DNA from 2 places in the Variovorax nitratireducens genome. Region 2 is predicted to be linked to the other one. Evidence: predicted binding sites of a transcription regulator. Region 2 holds the regulator's gene; the other holds the start of a gene.
The links. The regulator sigma-54, encoded in region 2, starts transcription at its own class of promoters, with help from an activator protein. The targets are predictions, from matches to a motif close to TGGCANGNAANCTGCTTT.

Region 1 (4,398 bases), on a different contig from region 2:
CAAAAGCTCGGCGTCCCCTCGGGGTAGACGATGGTCACGTCGAGCATGGACTCGAACTGCTCGCCCATCGTGGACAGCGCCACGCCGAGGCCACCGGTCCTGGGTTCGAGCAGGTGCCGGTAGCTGCTGTGCTGCGCGGCATGCTTGGCCGCCGTGAAGCGCGTGCCCTCGACGAAGTTGATGACCGCCGTTGGAACGCGCCTGAACTTCTCGCAGGATCGCCGCGTCGTGGCGAGATCCCCCCGGCCCGCACCCCGACCACGGCCGCGCTTGAGGAACGGAAAGTCGAGCGCCCACCAGGCCAGCCCCATCACCGGCACCCAGACGAGCTCGCGCTTCAGAAAGAATTTGAGAAACGGGATGCGCCCGTGAAACACACGCTGCAGCACCAGGATGTCAACCCAGCTCTGGTGATTGCTCGACACCAGATACCAGCCGCGGCGGTTCAGCCCCTCGACGCCCTGGACTCGCCATGGCGCAGGGCACACGGCTGCGATCCATGCGTTGTTGATGGCCACCCACCCTCCGGCCAGCGCGTTCAGGACGCGGTCGCAGCCGGCGCGAACCATGTTGACCGGCACCAGCAACTTGATCATTGCCGGCGGCACCATCAAGCTGAACGCGACCAGCGTGTTCAAGCCGAGCAACGCGGCGGTGAGGGCGCCGCGCAGCGGGGCAGGCATCAGTTTCAGGTTGGACAAGGGATGGTGCGCAGCAAGGAGGGCGGAGCCTGCGCTTGGCGCCGGGCTCGAACCATTCTGAGAGGACGCCATCTCCCAGGTGTTGATCCCGCTCAAGCTTCCAAGGCTTGGCGGGCATCCGTGGGCGCGATCCTCAGAAGAAGCCGAGCTTCTTCGGCGAATAGCTCACCAGCAGGTTCTTGGTCTGCTGGTAGTGGTCGAGCATCATCTTGTGCGTCTCGCGGCCGATGCCGGATTCCTTGTAGCCGCCGAACGTGGCATGCGCCGGATAGGCGTGGTAGCAGTTGGTCCACACCCGGCCGGCCTTGATGGCGCGGCCCATGCGATAGGCGGTACTGCCGTCGCGTGTCCACACGCCCGCACCCAGGCCGTAGGGCGTGTCATTGGCGATTTCCAGCGCTTCGGCTTCGGTCTTGAAGGTCGCGACCGCGAGCACGGGGCCGAAGATCTCTTCCTGGAAGATCCGCATCTTGTTGTGGCCCTTGAACAGCGTGGGCTGCACGTAGTAGCCGCCAGCCAGGTCGCCACCCAGTTGCGCCCGCCCGCCGCCGATCAGGCATTGCGCGCCTTCCTGCTTGCCGATCTCGAGGTAGCTCATGATCTTGTCCATCTGCATGGAGGACGCCTGCGCGCCCATCATCGTCTCGGTGTCCAGCGGGCTGCCCTGCTTGATGGCCTTGATCCGCTCCAGCGCACGCGCCATGAACTTGTCGTAGATCGACTCCTGGATCAGCGCACGCGACGGGCAGGTGCAGACCTCGCCCTGGTTGAAGGCAAACAGCACCAGGCCTTCGATGGCCTTGTCGAAAAAGTCGTCGTCGGCATCGGCGATGTCTTCGAAGAAGATGTTGGGGCTCTTGCCGCCGAGCTCCAGCGTGGCCGGGATGAGGTTGCCGGCCGCGGCCTGCGCGATGACGCGGCCAGTGGCGGTGGAGCCGGTGAACGCGATCTTGGCGATGCGCTTGCTGCCGGCCAGCGCCATGCCCGCTTCGCGGCCATAGCCATTGACGATATTGAGTACGCCCGGCGGCAGCAGGTCGGCAATCAGCTCGGCCATCACCAGGATGCTGATGGGCGTCGATTCAGCGGGCTTGAGCACCACGCAGTTGCCCGCGGCGATGGCCGGTGCCAGCTTCCAGGCGGCCATCAGGATGGGAAAGTTCCAGGGAATGATCAGGCCCACCACGCCAAGCGGCTCGTGGAAATGGTAGGCGATGGTGTTCTCGTCGATCTCGCTGAGCGAGCCTTCCTGCGCGCGCAGGCAACCGGCGAAATAGCGGAAGTGGTCGATGGTCAGCGGAATGTCGGCGTTGAGCGTCTCGCGGATCGGCTTGCCGTTGTCCACCGTCTCGACATAGGCGAGCAGCTCGAGGTTCTGCTCCAGGCGGTCGGCGATCTGCAGCAGCACGCGGGCCCGTTCGGCGGGCGCGGTGCGGCCCCACCCATCGGCTGCGGCGTGGGCTGCATCGAGGGCGAGTTCGATGTCCTCCGCAGTCGAGCGCGCGGCACGGGTGTAGGGCGTGCCGGTGATCGGCGTGATCACGTCGAAGTACTCGCCCTTCACCGGTGGCACGAACTTGCCGTTGATGAAGTTGTCGTAGGCAGGCTTGAAGTCGATCTTGGCACCCGGGGTATTGGGGCTGGCGTATTGCATGGTTTCTTGTCTCCGTCCGGTAGGGGTGGAATGGGAACCGCGCAAACCGGATGCTGTGCGGATCCGGACGTTCCGCATCGCACGTGGCGTGCCAGTCCCGTTTGGCCGCCATTTCCCTGATCTGGCGCAAGAACCACGTCAGATCCATGTCCCAGACTGCGCAAGGGGTGCCATGCGGTGAACACCTGTCACGAAACAGGACAGTCGAATGCCGCATCGATGCTGAACCTGGAGACAAGATGCCTGCTCAATCTCTCGCCACGCGCGCGCCGGGCTCGCGCCTGCGCGAAGCGCGCCGCCAACTGCTGACTGCCGGCGAGGTCGCTGACGGCCTGATCGAGGCCTCGCTGCGCCGGAGCTGGGAACGCAGCCGCGGCTTCGGCCTGGTTCCTGCCGGCCGCGTACCCGGTGCACCGCATGCCTCCGCGGCGCAACTGGCACGGGCACTCGATCGGCAGCGCGAACTGGCGTCGCATGCCCAGCCGTTGATGGAGTTCCTGTTCGAGCAGATGCGCGACACCGGGAGCATGGTCATCCTTGCCGATGCGCAAGGCACGCTGCTGCAGGCCATGGGCGATGCAGGTTTCGCAAGCCGGGCCCAGCGCGTGGCGCTGCGCCCGGGCGCCAACTGGCACGAACAGTGGCGCGGCACCAATGCCATCGGCACGGCGCTGACCGATGGCGCACCGGTGGTGGTGCACGGCGGCGAGCACTACCTCGAACGCAATGGCTTCCTCGCCTGCACGGCCGCGCCGATCATCGATCCCGGCGGCCGCGTGCTCGGCGTGCTGGACATTTCGGGCGACCAGCGCAGCTTCCATCCGCATACGCTGGGGCTGGTGCGCCTGGCAGTGCGCACGATCGAGCAGAAGCTGTTCGACGCGCGCCACGCCACGAGCCTGCGCCTGCGGCTGCATGCGCAGCCCGAGGGCATCGGGAGCGTGGCCGAAGGTCTTGTGGCCCTGTCCGATGATGGCTGGCTCATCGGGGCCAACGCGGCCGCATTGGCGATGCTGGGGCTCTCGCGCGCCGACGTGGGTGCAAGCACGATTGAGCGGCTGCTGCAGCTGGACATGGCGACGCTTTTCGCCTGGTGCCGCCAGGCGGCCTGCGCGCCGCGGGCAGTGCGCCGCCATGACGGCAGCGTACTCTGGGCCCGGGTGGAGGCGAGCCGCGGCGTGCTGGCGGCAAGCCACGGCACCCCCGCTGTCCGGTTGCAGGCTGCGGCGCATGCCGATGCGCTGGCGGCACTGGACACCGGGGATCTGGCCATGCAGACGGCGATCGGCCGCGCACGACGCGTGATGGACAAGCCGATCTCGCTGCTCCTGCAAGGCGAATCGGGCGTCGGCAAGGAGGTGTTCGCCCGGGCCATCCATGCGAGCGGAATGCGTCGCGACGGGCCGTTCGTCGCGGTCAATTGCGCTGCGCTGCCCGAAACGATGATCGAGGCCGAACTGTTCGGCTACCGCCCGGGCGCCTTCACCGGGGCGAGCCGCGATGGCGCGCCCGGCCGCATCCGCGAGGCGCATGGCGGCACGCTGCTTCTCGACGAGATCGGCGACATGCCCCTTGTCCTGCAGACGCGGCTGCTTCGCGTTCTGCAGGATCGCCAGGTGGTGCCGCTGGGCGGCGGCAAGCCGGTGGCGGTGGACTTCCGGCTCGTTTGCGCCACCCACCGCAACCTGCGCGCCGAGATCGATGCCGGGCGGTTTCGGGAAGATCTGTACTACCGGCTGAACGGCCTGGCGCTGCAGTTGCCGCCGCTGCGCGAGCGGCAGGACAAGCTGCAGATGGTGGCCCGCATGCTGCGCGACATCCTTCCCGATCGCGAACTCCAGCTCGCGCCCGATCTGGCCTGCGCCGTAGCGCGCTTTCGCTGGCCGGGCAACCTTCGCCAGCTGAACAGCGCGCTGTGCACGGCGTGCGCCCTGATTGACGACAGCGAGGCAATGATCGACTGGGTTCACTTGCCCGATGACCTGGCCGACGACCTGCGTGGCGCCCCGGCTGTGCGCGAGGTGGTCGACGACGTCGTCGACC
Region 2 (4,398 bases):
CGCTGACCGCAGGCAACCTGCCCGCCGCGCTGCGGCTGCACACGCTGCGCATCGCGGTGCACGAGGGCGCGCACGGCCTGGCGGGCGTGCTGCTGTTCAACCCGGCCGAGCCGGTGGCGCAACTGCTGCTCGCGGCCGTGGTCATGGCGATGACGTTGTCGTCGGCTTTCTCGGTGTCGTACCACACGCCCGCGATGCAGCTGGCCATTGCACTGCTGCTGCTGCCGCTCATCGTGATGGGCCTGCTGTTCGGCGCACCTGTGATGATGATGGCGGCGCTGCTCGGCATCGGCCTGCTCGCGATGGTCTGGAAGCTGGTGTCCGAACGCTCGCGCCAGCTCGAAGAGAACATCGGCCTGCGCCACAACGAGAGCGCGCTGCGCGAGCAGGCGCTGGCCGGCCTGCACGCATCGCAACAGGCGCAGGCCGAGCGGCTGCGCTTTTTTTCCGCCGCCAACCACGACCTGCGCCAGCCGGTGATGGCGATCGGGCTGCAGGCCGAGGTGCTGCGCCAGCAACTCGACGGCGGTGCGCCCACGGCGCTGGTGCAGCAGACCGTGGCCGCGCTCTCGCAGGCGCAACAGGCGCTGGAGGGGCTGACCAACCAGCTGCTCGAAATCGGCCGCATCGAAGCCGCCGCCGATCCGCTGCACCCCACGCCGGTGGCGCTGGCGCCTCTGCTGCAGAGCTTCGCGCGCCAGTCGAGCCGCGTGCGGGTCCGCTGCCCGGCTGATGCGCTGGCCTGGACGGACGCCGTGGCGCTGCGCCGCATCCTCGGCAACCTGGTCGACAACGCGCTCAAGTTCGCGCCCCAGGGCCGCGTGCTGCTGGCGGTGCGACGGCGCCGTGCCGGGGCGGCCTGGCGCGTGGAAGTGCGCGACGCCGGCATCGGCATCGCGCCCGAGGCGCAGCAACGCGTGTTCGGCGACTTCGAGCAGGTGGGCAATGTGGAGCGCAACCTGCGGCGCGGACATGGGCTGGGGCTGGCTATCGTGCGCCGGCTGGCCGAGCGCCTGGGCTTCGTCATCACGCTGCGCTCGGTGCCGGGCCGCGGCGCCGTGTTCGGCTTCGAGCTCGAAGCCGCGCCGGCCGACCTGGTGCTGCCCGAGGCGGTTGACGACGCCGTGCCCGTGCCGGCCGACCCGCAACCGCTGCGCCCCGGCATCGCGGTGCTGGTGGTGGAAGACAACACGGTGGTGGCCGACAGCATCGCCGCGCTGCTGCGCCACTGGCAGGCCGAGCCGCGCATCTACACGAGCGCGGCCGAGGCGCTGGCACTGGCCGACCTGCCCGCGATCGACGTGGCGCTCTGCGACATCCGCCTGCCCGGCGAACTCGACGGCGTGGCGCTGGCCGAACTGCTGCATGAACAGCGCCCCGACCTGACGATCGCGCTGGTATCGGCCGACATCGAGCCGGTCACCCAGCGGCTCGCGCAGCAGCGCGGCTGGCATGCGCTGCGCAAGCCCGTGCGGGCGGCGGATTTGCGCGCCGTGCTGGTAGCGGCAGCAGGCCAAGGTTTGCTGCGCCCCTGACTTTGTCGGGCGTCCTTCGTGGGGTGCCTTCGTGGGGGCGCCCTTCGTGGGGTGCCGCGGAACCGGCTCCGCCGGGCCGCTGGCGCCGCCCCCGGCAGGGGGTTGGCGAAGCGACACGAAGTGCGCGCAGCCTGGGGGCGAGCTACAGCGCTTTGCGCAGGTTGGCCGGCGCGATGCGCAGCGCCTCGCGGTACTTGGCGACCGTGCGGCGGGCGCATTCGATCCCCTGCTCCTTGAGCATGTCGGAGATCTGGCTGTCGGACAGCGGCTTCTTGATGTTCTCGGAGGTCACGAACTGCTTGATCAGCGCGCGCACCGCGGTGCTCGAGGCATTGCCGCCGGTCTCGGTGCCGAGCGCGGAGCCGAAGAAATACTTGAGTTCGACCGTGCCGTAGGGCGTGGCCATGTACTTGGCCGTGGTCACGCGGCTGATGGTGGACTCGTGCAGGCCCAGCTCGTCGGCGATCTCGCGCAGCACCAGCGGCCGCATGGCGAGTTCGCCATGCACGAAGAAGTTCTTCTGCCGCTCGACGATGGCGTTGCTCACGCGCAGGATGGTGTCGAAGCGCTGCTGGATGTTCTTGATGAACCAGCGCGCCTCCTGCAGCCGCTGCGACAGCGCCTGGCTGCCCTCGCCCTTGTGCGCCTTGAGCGCACCGGCGTAGATGTCGTGCACACGCAGGCGCGGCATCACGTCGGGGTTGAGCATGACGCGGAATTTGAGGCTGGCGCCGCGGCCGGTGCGCGTGACGATCACGTCGGGCACCACCACGTTGCGCTCGACGTCGACGAAGCGGCGGCCCGGCTTGGGCTCGAGCCGCGCGATCAGCTGCATCGCGCCGCGCACCAACTCTTCGCTGCTGCGCGTGAGCGTGGCCAGACGCTTGAAGTCCCGCCGCGCGAGCAATTCCATCGGCAGCTTGCAGATCGCGATCGCGATCTTGCGCACCTGCAGTTCGTTCTCGCTCTCGTCGGGGCGCGCCAGCGCCTTCACCTGGATCGCGAGGCATTCGCCGAGATCGCGTGCGCCGACGCCGACCGGCTCCAGGCTCTGCAGCAGGCCCAGCGCCATCTGGAAGTGATGCACGAGGTCGTCGAACTGGTCGTTGTCGGCGCCGGCCAGGCCAGAGGCGAGCGCGGGCAGCGAATCTTCGAGGTAGCCGTCGTCGTTGAGCGATTCGATCAGGAAGCGCAGCGCCGCGCGATCGGTGTCGTTCAGCCGCAGGCTGAGGGCCTGGCGGTGCAGGAACGACTGCAGCGATTCCTGGCTGCGCGCCAGTTCGGTCGCATCGGCGCGCTCGTCGTTGCCGAGGTTGTTGGCGCGGGCCGGCGCGTCGCCGCCCCACTCGCTGTCGTCCGGCACCATGTCGACCGTGCCGTCGCCGCCCCAGTCGGGCTCGCTGTCGGCAAGGCTTTCCGTGGGCGCATCGGCGGCTGCGGCTTCAGAGTCGCTGGCGGTCGAAGTGCCCGCTCCGTCGGTGTTTCCGGCGATGGAACCGGTGGCGAATTCATCGTCGCGCGGCGCCGGGGCATCGGCTGTATCGAGCCCGAATTCCTCGCGGGCGGCCTCTTCCGCCGTGCGTTCCAGAAACGGGTTGTCGTCGAGCATCTGCTCGACCTCCTGGCTCAGTTCGAGCGTGGAGAGCTGCAGCAGGCGGATCGACTGCTGGAGTTGGGGCGTCAGCGCCAGATGCTGCGAGACGCGCAGCGACAGGCCTTGCTTCATTGCCGCAGGCCCTACATCCGGAAGTGTTCGCCCAGGTACACGCGCCGTACCTCGGCGTTGTCGACAATCTCCGAGGGCGTGCCTTGTGCCAGCACCTGCCCGTCGCTGATGATGAAAGCGTGGTCGCAGATGCCCAGCGTTTCGCGCACGTTGTGGTCGGTGATCAGCACGCCGATGCCGCGCTCTTTCAGGAAGTTGATGATTCGCTGGATCTCGATCACCGCGATCGGGTCGATCCCCGCGAAGGGTTCGTCCAGCAGGATGAAGCGTGGCTGCGTGGCCAGCGCCCGTGCGATTTCGACGCGGCGGCGCTCGCCGCCCGAAAGCGAGAGTGCGGGCGAATCGCGCAGATGGTCGACGCGCAGGTCGGTCAGCAGCTCGGTCAACCGCTCTTCGGTGCGGGCCTTGGTGAGGGGCGCCGGCTTGCCGCTGGCGTCGGGCTCGAACTGCAGCTCGAGCACGGCGCGCACGTTCTGCTCCACGGTGAGCTTGCGGAAGATCGACGCCTCCTGCGGCAGGTAGCTCAGGCCCATGCGGGCGCGGCGGTGGATCGGCATGTGCGCGATCGGCTCGCCGTCGATGGTGATCTCGCCGGCGTCGGCGCGCACCAGGCCCACGATCATGTAGAACGAAGTGGTCTTGCCGGCGCCGTTGGGGCCCAGCAAGCCGACCACTTCGCCCTTCTGCACGTCGAGCGACACGTTCTTGACCACCATGCGGCTGCCGTACGTCTTCTGCAACCCGCGCGCTTCGAGCCGGCTGCCGGTCGTGGCCAGTGGCACGGCCGTGGCGCGGCTGCTGCCGCCTTCGAACGAGGGCTCGCCGCTGCGGTCGATCGTCGCCGTAAGGTCGCTCACTTGCGCGGTTCCCCGTCGAGCGTGGTGGACGGACGCAGACCGGTGCCCGGCGCCGGGGTCGGCGCGGGCGCCGCCGCCTTGCCGCCCGGGGTGCCAGGGGCGGCGGTGCGCGGCGTCAGCACGGCGCGCACACGGTTGCCCTGCTGGCCGGTTGCCACGGCGGTCTCCGGCGGCAGGGTCGAGCCGTTCACGGTGAAGGTGTCGTTGCTCTGGTCGTACACGATCAGCGGGCCGCTGCTCTCGTCGTTGACCTTGGCGCCGATCAGCCGGCGCATCACGG

Region 1: exaC (acetaldehyde dehydrogenase ExaC) is a predicted target of sigma-54. The motif match lies at 2,432-2,449, and genes of this name have one in related genera.

The regions. Positions count from the first base shown of each region.
Region 1 covers NZ_JBPJZO010000003.1:73,973-78,370, reverse strand. The annotation lists gene ACSFA8_RS09625 (acyltransferase) at 1-701, opposite strand, end outside; gene exaC (acetaldehyde dehydrogenase ExaC) at 835-2,355, opposite strand; gene ACSFA8_RS09615 (sigma-54-dependent Fis family transcriptional regulator) at 2,595-4,398, shown strand, end outside.
Region 2 covers NZ_JBPJZO010000002.1:735,776-740,173, reverse strand. The annotation lists gene ACSFA8_RS08790 (hybrid sensor histidine kinase/response regulator) at 1-1,535, shown strand, start outside; gene rpoN (RNA polymerase factor sigma-54) at 1,678-3,261, opposite strand; gene lptB (LPS export ABC transporter ATP-binding protein) at 3,273-4,043, opposite strand; gene lptA (lipopolysaccharide transport periplasmic protein LptA) at 4,115-4,398, opposite strand, start outside.